2 linked regions of the Rhizobium rhizoryzae genome follow. The protein of the gene in region 2 interacts with the protein of the main gene of each other region in a pairwise test. Links are inferred from orthologs where the notes say so. Each region holds a gene or a part of one and is shown on either strand. Other genes may lie near its edges.

The links.
Region 1: the proteins of G6N80_RS09160 (region 2) and G6N80_RS18895 interact in binary tests that used the Escherichia coli proteins (3 or more experiments, as listed by UniProt). The link is inferred for Rhizobium rhizoryzae from one-to-one orthologs.

Annotation. Positions count from the first base shown.
Region 1 is NZ_CP049250.1:2,709,081-2,712,490, reverse strand. The notes cover bases 1-2,922. They hold G6N80_RS18895 (P-II family nitrogen regulator), read right to left. Parts: upstream 1,670-2,922; coding sequence 1,331-1,669; downstream 1-1,330. Other genes in these bases: G6N80_RS18890 (NAD(P)H-hydrate dehydratase), read left to right, coding at 1,985-2,922; glnA (type I glutamate--ammonia ligase), read right to left, coding at 1-1,272. In the rest of the region: more of G6N80_RS18890, read left to right, coding at 2,923-3,410. UniProt on the Escherichia coli protein: P-II indirectly controls the transcription of the glutamine synthetase gene (glnA). P-II prevents NR-II-catalyzed conversion of NR-I to NR-I-phosphate, the transcriptional activator of GlnA. When P-II is uridylylated to P-II-UMP, these events are reversed.
Region 2 is NZ_CP049250.1:615,282-619,671, forward strand. The notes cover bases 474-3,887. They hold G6N80_RS09160 ([protein-PII] uridylyltransferase), read right to left. Parts: upstream 3,515-3,887; coding sequence 674-3,514; downstream 474-673. Other genes in these bases: murJ (murein biosynthesis integral membrane protein MurJ), read right to left, coding at 474-677; G6N80_RS09165 (helix-turn-helix domain-containing protein), read right to left, coding at 3,684-3,887. Also shown: more of murJ, read right to left, coding at 1-473; more of G6N80_RS09165, read right to left, coding at 3,888-4,390.

The DNA of each region.
Region 1 (3,410 bases), 2.1 Mb from region 2 along the record:
CTTGTCCAGGCTTTCGAGCGCTTCACGCAACGAACCGCAAACCGTTGGGATCTTCTTCAACTCCTTCGGCGGCAGGTCATACAGGTCCTTGTCCATGGCCTTGCCAGGATGGATCTTGTTCTTGATACCGTCGAGGCCGGCCATCAACATTGCAGCGAAGCCGAGATACGGGTTCTGAGCCGGATCCGGGAAACGAACTTCTACGCGCTTGGACTTGGGGCCTGTTCCGAATGGAATACGGCAGGAAGCAGAGCGGTTGCGAGCCGAGTAGGCCAGCAAGACCGGCGCTTCATAGCCTGGAACCAGACGCTTGTAGGAGTTGGTTGTCGGGTTGGTGAAGGCGTTGATTGCCTTGGCATGCTTGATGATGCCACCGATGTAGTACAAGCAGCTCTCGGAAAGACCGGCATACTCGTCGCCAGCAAAGGTTGGCTTGCCGTCTTTCCAGATCGACTGGTGTACGTGCATGCCCGAACCGTTATCGCCATAGATTGGCTTTGGCATGAAGGTAGCGGTCTTGCCATAAGCATTGGCGACCTGATGCACGACATACTTGTAGATCTGCATCTTGTCGGCATTGCGAACCAGCGTATCGAACTTCACGCCAAGCTCATGCTGCGCAGCCGCTACTTCGTGGTGATGCTTTTCTACGACGACGCCCATTTCGGCGAGAACCGTCAGCATTTCGGAGCGCATGTCCTGAAGGCTGTCGACCGGCGGAACCGGGAAGTAGCCGCCCTTGACGCGCGGGCGATGGCCAAGGTTGCCGGTCTCGTAATCTGTGTCGTCGTTGGATGGCAGTTCCGAGGAATCGAGCTTGAAGCCCGTATTGTATGGATCAGCCTTGTACTTCACATCATCGAAGATGAAGAATTCCGGCTCAGGTCCGACGAAAACCGTGTCGCCGATGCCAGACGCCTTGAGGTATGCCTCGGCCTTCTTGGCTGTGCCGCGTGGGTCGCGGTTATAGGCTTCGCCGGAAACCGGATCCAGAATGTCGCAGATCACGACCATGGTGGACTGGGCGAAGAAGGGGTCCATGTGTACTGTTGCCGGATCGGGCATCAGTACCATGTCGGATTCGTTGATTGCTTTCCAGCCGCCAATGGAGGAACCATCGAACATGACGCCATCGGCGAACATGTCCTCGTCGACGGCTACGACGTCCATCGTGACGTGATGCAGCTTACCCTTGGGGTCGGTAAAGCGCAGGTCCACGAACTTGACGTCATTCTCCTTGATCTGCTTCATGATGTCGCTTGCGGTCGTCATGGAATCTCCCATTAATCAATATGTTAGTCGTTTGCCCGGCTCTAGTCGGCCGGGTTTGTCAGATTGCGTCTACACCAGTTTCGCCGGTGCGGATGCGAACAACTTCTTCAACGTTGGAGACGAAGATCTTGCCATCGCCAATGCGTCCAGTTTGAGCCGCGTTGCGGATCGCATCGATCACCGCATCCACGTTTTCATCAGCCAGCACCACTTCCACCTTAACCTTCGGAAGGAAGTCAACAACATACTCAGCGCCGCGATAAAGCTCGGTATGCCCCTTCTGGCGACCGAAACCCTTCGCTTCCGTTACTGTAATGCCCTGCAGCCCGACCTCTTGAAGCGCTTCTTTGACTTCGTCCAGTTTGAAAGGCTTGATGATCGCTTCAATCTTCTTCATGAGAAAATAACTCTCCGCTTCTCCCTCGAAAACGGGTGATGCCCGTTTGCCCAACTAGATGCACGTAGCGTGCCAACCGCATGGAGCGGCAAAGAATTTTTGGTTCCGGATCTAGAACCCTCCTCCTGCTTGATTGCAGGCTATGGTTTCACGATGCACAATGCAAGGGGAAGCTGGTGAGAGAGGGTTAGTCCGAAAGTGCACACGAAAGTCGCATTTAAGCGAGTTTAAAAAATATGCAAAAGCACAAAAAATCATCTTAAATTGGGACCTCGTTTGACGTTCAAGAATGAAAACTTGGGGAAATGCTCAAAGATGCTGCGTGATGAGACAATCCTGTTCACGACCGAGGAGGCTGCAGCCGCTGATGCGGATTCGGTAGGGCGTGGAATTGAGATCGCTGCTCTTATGGAACGGGCGGGTTATGCCGTGGCTGCATCCGCACTTCGGCACTTTCCAGAGGCTCGGAAGATCGCAGTTCTTTGTGGCCCGGGTAACAATGGCGGCGATGGTTATGTCGCTGCCAAGGTTCTCGCTAGCCATGGATGCAATGTCGCCGTTTTTTCCTGGGGAAGGTCGAGCGTTGAGGGGGCGGCGAGAGATGCACGAGAGCGGTGCCCGCTGCCGATAGAACCCATTTCCGCCTACGCTCCTGAACGAGATGATCTGGTCATCGATGCCTTGTTTGGTGCTGGATTGACACGACCTTTGCCCGAGCCTGTCCAGACCCTGATCGAGGCTGTGAAGCTTGCCGATGCGTCGGTCCTGGCGGTTGATCTTCCAACCGGCATCTGCGGGAATCAAGGGCGCATGCGGGGTGCGGCGTTCGATGCCGATGTCACCGTCACATTCGAGGCTCGCAAGCCGGGACATCTGTTGATGCCGGGCCGCGCATTCTGCGGCACAGTGGAGGTCGCGTCGATCGGCATGCCAAGACGGATCGTCGAGCAACATGCCCGATCAGTCTCGGTCAACAATCCGAAAGCCTGGCAAATCGAATACCCCTTGATTGAAGCCAATACGCATAAGTACCGTCGCGGGCATCTGGCCGTATTTTCCGGGGGACGCAGCCATACCGGAGCCGCACGTCTCGCCGCTGCCGCAGGCCTTCATGCCGGGGCAGGGCTCGTCACGGTGGGCGTTCCGCCGGATGCACTCGATGTCGCTGCCGCATCGCTGACCGCGGTCATGGTCCGGTCTGTCAGTTCGCGACTGGACGTGGAGCAGTGGCTCTCCGAGGCCAAGATCCACGCCTGCGTTATCGGCCCTGGATTTGGTGTCGGAGAGACGATTCGGGACTACATCGAAGTCCTGGCTGCCAAGCCCTGCGTTATCGATGCCGACGCAATCACGTCCTTCTCGTCTAATCCCGGGCAGCTGTTCGCGACATTCAAGAACATCGGAAGTCCATATATTCTGACGCCTCATGAAGGCGAGTTCGCACGGCTGTTTCCGGATCTGGCTCGAAATGACAGCCTGGGCAAGATAGAGCGTGCCAGACTTGCTGCCGCCCGCTCAGGCGCAGTCGTCATCGACAAGGGACCGGACACGGTAATCGCCGCACCCGATGGACGTTGTCTGATCAATGAGAATGCGCCGCCCTGGCTGGCGACTGCGGGATCCGGAGATGTGCTGGCCGGTATTGCAGGCGCGCATTTGGCGCAGGGAATGCCCGCCTATGAGGCCGCCGCCGCGGCAGTCTGGCTTCATGCGCAAGCGGCGCAACACGCGAAAAGAGGCA
Region 2 (4,390 bases):
ATTTTCGGTCGGCGGAAACCGATGCGGATGCCCGCATGGCGCACGCCGAAATAGACTATGGCAAGCTGGACGATCCCCGCCGCGAGCACGCTCCAGGACAGGTACCAGCCTGTCGTCAGCGGATCGGCACCGGTCCACAGCGCATACAAGAGCGCGCTGATCATGATGACGTTCAGGAAGACCGGCGCAATGGCTGCCGCGAAGAAATGATGCAGCGAATTCAGCATGCCGCTCATCATGGCCGTCAGCGACATGCACATGAGATAGGGGAACATGACGATCGCCATGCGCACCGTGATCGCCGTCTTCTCGGGATCATCGGCAAAACCGGGTGCTATGATCCAGCGCACCAGCAGCGGCATGGAAAGCTGCATGCCAATGGTGATGACGAGAAGTGCCGTGAAGAGAACCCCGAAGACTTCTTCCGAAAAGCGCTTGGCACCCTCGACGCCATTTGCCTCGATCTCCTTGGAGAACAGCGGCACGAAGGCGGCGTTGAATGCGCCTTCCGCGAACAGACGACGGAACAGGTTCGGAAAACGGAAGGCCGCATAGAAGATGTCCGCCATCGGGCCCGTGCCGAGGGCCGCAGCCATCAGCGTCTCACGGGCAAAGCCGAACAGGCGGCTGCCGAGCGTTGCGCCGCCGACCGTCGCGAACTTCTTGACGAGGCTCATGCGTCTGCCCGCGTCTTGCGCGGCGGGTTGCCTGCACGCACCGCGACCGGATCCGGTGCAATGATGCCGGAGGGCATTCCGCGGCGAAGCTCGTCTTCCTGCTCGCTCAGAACCGTCTTCAGGCGCTGGACGATGGTGCCCTGCCGATTTTCATTGGTGATTTTCGACCCAACGAGATCGGTTACATAGAAGGTATCGATGACCTTCTCGCCGAACGTGGTGATGCGCGCCGAATGGATGTCGAGCGACAGATCCGCAAGCACGACGGTGATATCGGCAAGGAGACCCGTCCGATCCAGCCCCTCCACTTCGATCACCGTAAACTTGTTCGACAGCGTGTTGGAAATCGTCACAGACGGATGAACGGTAAACGTCTTGTTTTTCTTCTTGGCCTTGGCCCGTGTTGCAATCACTTCCGGCAGGCGCTTCTTGCCAGACAAAACGTCCTCAATCATCCGGCAGACGGTCTTGGCGCGGCGAAGTTCGTCCTCATCATCGGGGAATTCGCGGTTGATGAGAATGGTATCCAGGGCGCGGCCATCGGTTGTCGTGTAGATCTGCGCATCCGCAATGTTGGACCCCGCCGCGGCGCAGGCGCCTGCGATGATCGACAAGAGGCGTGGATGGTCAGGCGCCAGGACCGTGATTTCCGTGATGGCCCGGAAGCTATCGGTGCGCACCATGGTTGCCAGCGCCTGCCCGCCCTTGTCCGCATCGCGGATGAACTGCGCATGCCGCAACTGGTCTTCGAGCGCGACAGACAGGAGGTAGGGCTGGTAATGGAGCTTGGAATAGGTCTTGCGGTCCTTCTGGCTCCAGGAATCCAGTGCATTGGCCAGCGCTTCTTCGGCAGCCTTGGCGCGTTCCTTGCGGGAGACCTCGGAGAAGCCGCCGGACAGGAGGAGCTCCGTTTCGTAATACAGCGTGCGCAGCAACTGGCCTTTCCAGCCGTTCCAAACACCCGGACCGACCGCGCGGATGTCACAGATCGTCAGGACCAGCAGCGCCTTCAGCCGGTCAAGCGATTGCACCTTGTCGGCAAAGTCCGTCACGGTCTTGCGATCATGGAGGTCCCGGGTCTGGGCTACCATGGACATCAGAAGATGCTGGTCGATGAGCCAGGCAACCAGTTCGACCTGCTTCGGCTTCAAGCCGAAACGGGGACCCAGTTTGCGGGCAACACGCGCACCGGCAATCGAATGATCTTCCTGCCGCCCCTTGGCGATGTCATGCAGAAGCACGGCTACATAAAGCGCTTCGCGTTCCTCGATCGAGGGCATCAGCTTGTTGGCGAGCGGATGCTCATCCGCAAAGCGACCCTTGTCGATATCGGAAAGGGCTTCGACAGCGCGGATCAGGTGCTCGTCCACCGTGTAGTGGTGATACATGCTGAACTGCATCATCGCGACGATCTTGCCGAATTCCGGGATGAAGCGCCCCAGAACACCAGCTTCGTTCATGCGCCTGAGCGTCAAAGCCGGTTCAAGCCGTGATGTGAGGATCGAGAGGAACAGCCGGTTGGCTTCGGCATCCTCACGCAATTTGTCGTCTATGAGATGCAGGCTGCGTGTAATCGCCTGAAGCGCGTCCGGATGATATTCAAGGCCATGGAGATCGGCCACATGAAACAGACGGATGATGCTGACCGGATCCCGCTTGAAGACCTCGGGATCTGCCAGGGCGATGCGTCCACGATCTTCAACGAACTCCGAGCTTCCGGGGAGCCTGCGCACGCGACGGCGGAAACGCCCGATCACGCCCGTAATGCCGGGAGCAGGTTTTGCCTGCTCTTCCTCAAGCGCGGCACAGAGGATTCGCGTCAGATCCCCCACATCCTTGGTGACAAGGAAGTAGTGCTTCATGAAGCGTTCGACGGCAGAGAGGTTTGGTCTATTGTTATAGCCCAGATTAGCGGCGATCTCGCGCTGGATATCGAAGGAAAGCCGCTCCTCCGCCTTTCCGGTTACGAAATGCATCTGGCAGCGTACGGCCCAGAGAAAATCTTCCGCCTTCTGGAAGAGACGCCATTCACGGCGAGACAGGACACCGAGCTTCACAAGCTGGGCGGTATCCCGAACACGGTAATGATACTTGGTAATCCAGAAGAGGGTCTGGATATCGCGAAGTCCGCCCTTGCCTTCCTTGACGTTGGGTTCGACCAGATAGCGCGTATCGCCAGCCTTCTGGTGCCGCTGGTCGCGCTCGCCAAGCTTTGCCGCGATGAAGTCTTCAGCGCCGTGACTGACGATTTCGCTATCGAAGCGATACTGCAGTTCATCCGACAGAAGCTTGCGACCGCAGATGAACCGCATCTCCAGCACTGCGGTGCGGATCGTCATGTCCTGCTTGGACAGTGCGATGCATTCATCGACGGTGCGGGTGGCGTGGCCTACCTTGAAACCGAGATCCCACAGAACGTAGAGAAGAAACTCGATCGCCTTTCGCATTTCGTCTGTGTTCTTGGCGGGCAACAAAAAGAGCAGATCGATATCAGACCCTGGCGCCAGCGTGCCGCGGCCATAGCCCCCTACGGCAGTCACTGAAACCTGCGCCGCAGCTGTCGGGTAAAGCTTGGCGGTTACCGTTTCGAAGATAATGGTGATCAATTGATCCTGAACGTAGGAAATACGCTCTGCGCAATTCAGGCCGCTGCCATCCTCGGCCAGAAGCTCTCTGGCCCGGTCACGGCTTTCATTGCTCGCCTTGCGAAAAATGGGCAGCAAGGCTGCTCGCATTTCCAGGATCTTGTCGGCCCCTCGTTCCAGAACCGCCTCGCAGTCCTTTCTCAGTTGAGCCACATCCAGAAGTCCGGAAAATTCTATCTCGTGTCTTGCCATGTTATCCCGCCGGGTGCCGCACCCTGCGCTACAGCCTCAATCGCATCGTGTCGATACCGCATTGAGACGTAACGCCTCATTGCGGCACAGTGGTGCCGCAGTGTTGCCAGAGCGTTTCAGTTCTGCGGATAGATTTCATATCCGGACCGATTTTCCAATCCTTGGTTTCTCATGTCTTACTGATTAACGAAGCACGAAGCTTCGAGCGCCACTCGCTGGGGCTCATTCCCGTTACCCGGCGAAACTCGCGATTGAAGTTGGACTTCGTCGCGAAACCGGCATCGAGCATCATCGTCGTCAAGGGCTGATCCGTCTCTTCCAGCAAACGGCACACTTCGCGTATCCGGCGATTGTTGACGAATTGCGATACGTTGAGACCCGTTGCACGGTTGATTGCTGCAGAGACATCCCTTGCAGGGGCACCCACCCGGCGCGCCAGCTTGGCAAGGCTTAAGTCCTCCTGCCGGTAGAGATCCTTGGCATCCAGCGCCTCCTGGATACGGATCAGAAGAGCCTGATCGTCAGCGGAAGGCACCGTCTTTTCCGGTTCGAGTGCCGGCCGATCCCGGCCAAAGGCCTGCGGCGCGAAACCGTAGACGGCCACCGTCACAAGTACGGCGATGTTCATGGCCGTTACGACCGCCGGCACCGCTTCGTTTCCATAGAGGAAAGTGAAGGCCGCAAGACCTGCATCCGTCAGGCCAAAGAATAGCAGCAGCACAGCACAGAGCCGCGCAGCGCGGAGCGCTGGTAGCATTCGAGGCAAAGGCGTTTCCGCGACCGCATCCGGATGATCATAGGTGAAGCGATAAAGCAGGACGCCGTAGGCGATGAATGTCGTCATCAGCAGCAGGTCGGTCAGGAACGGGAAAAAGG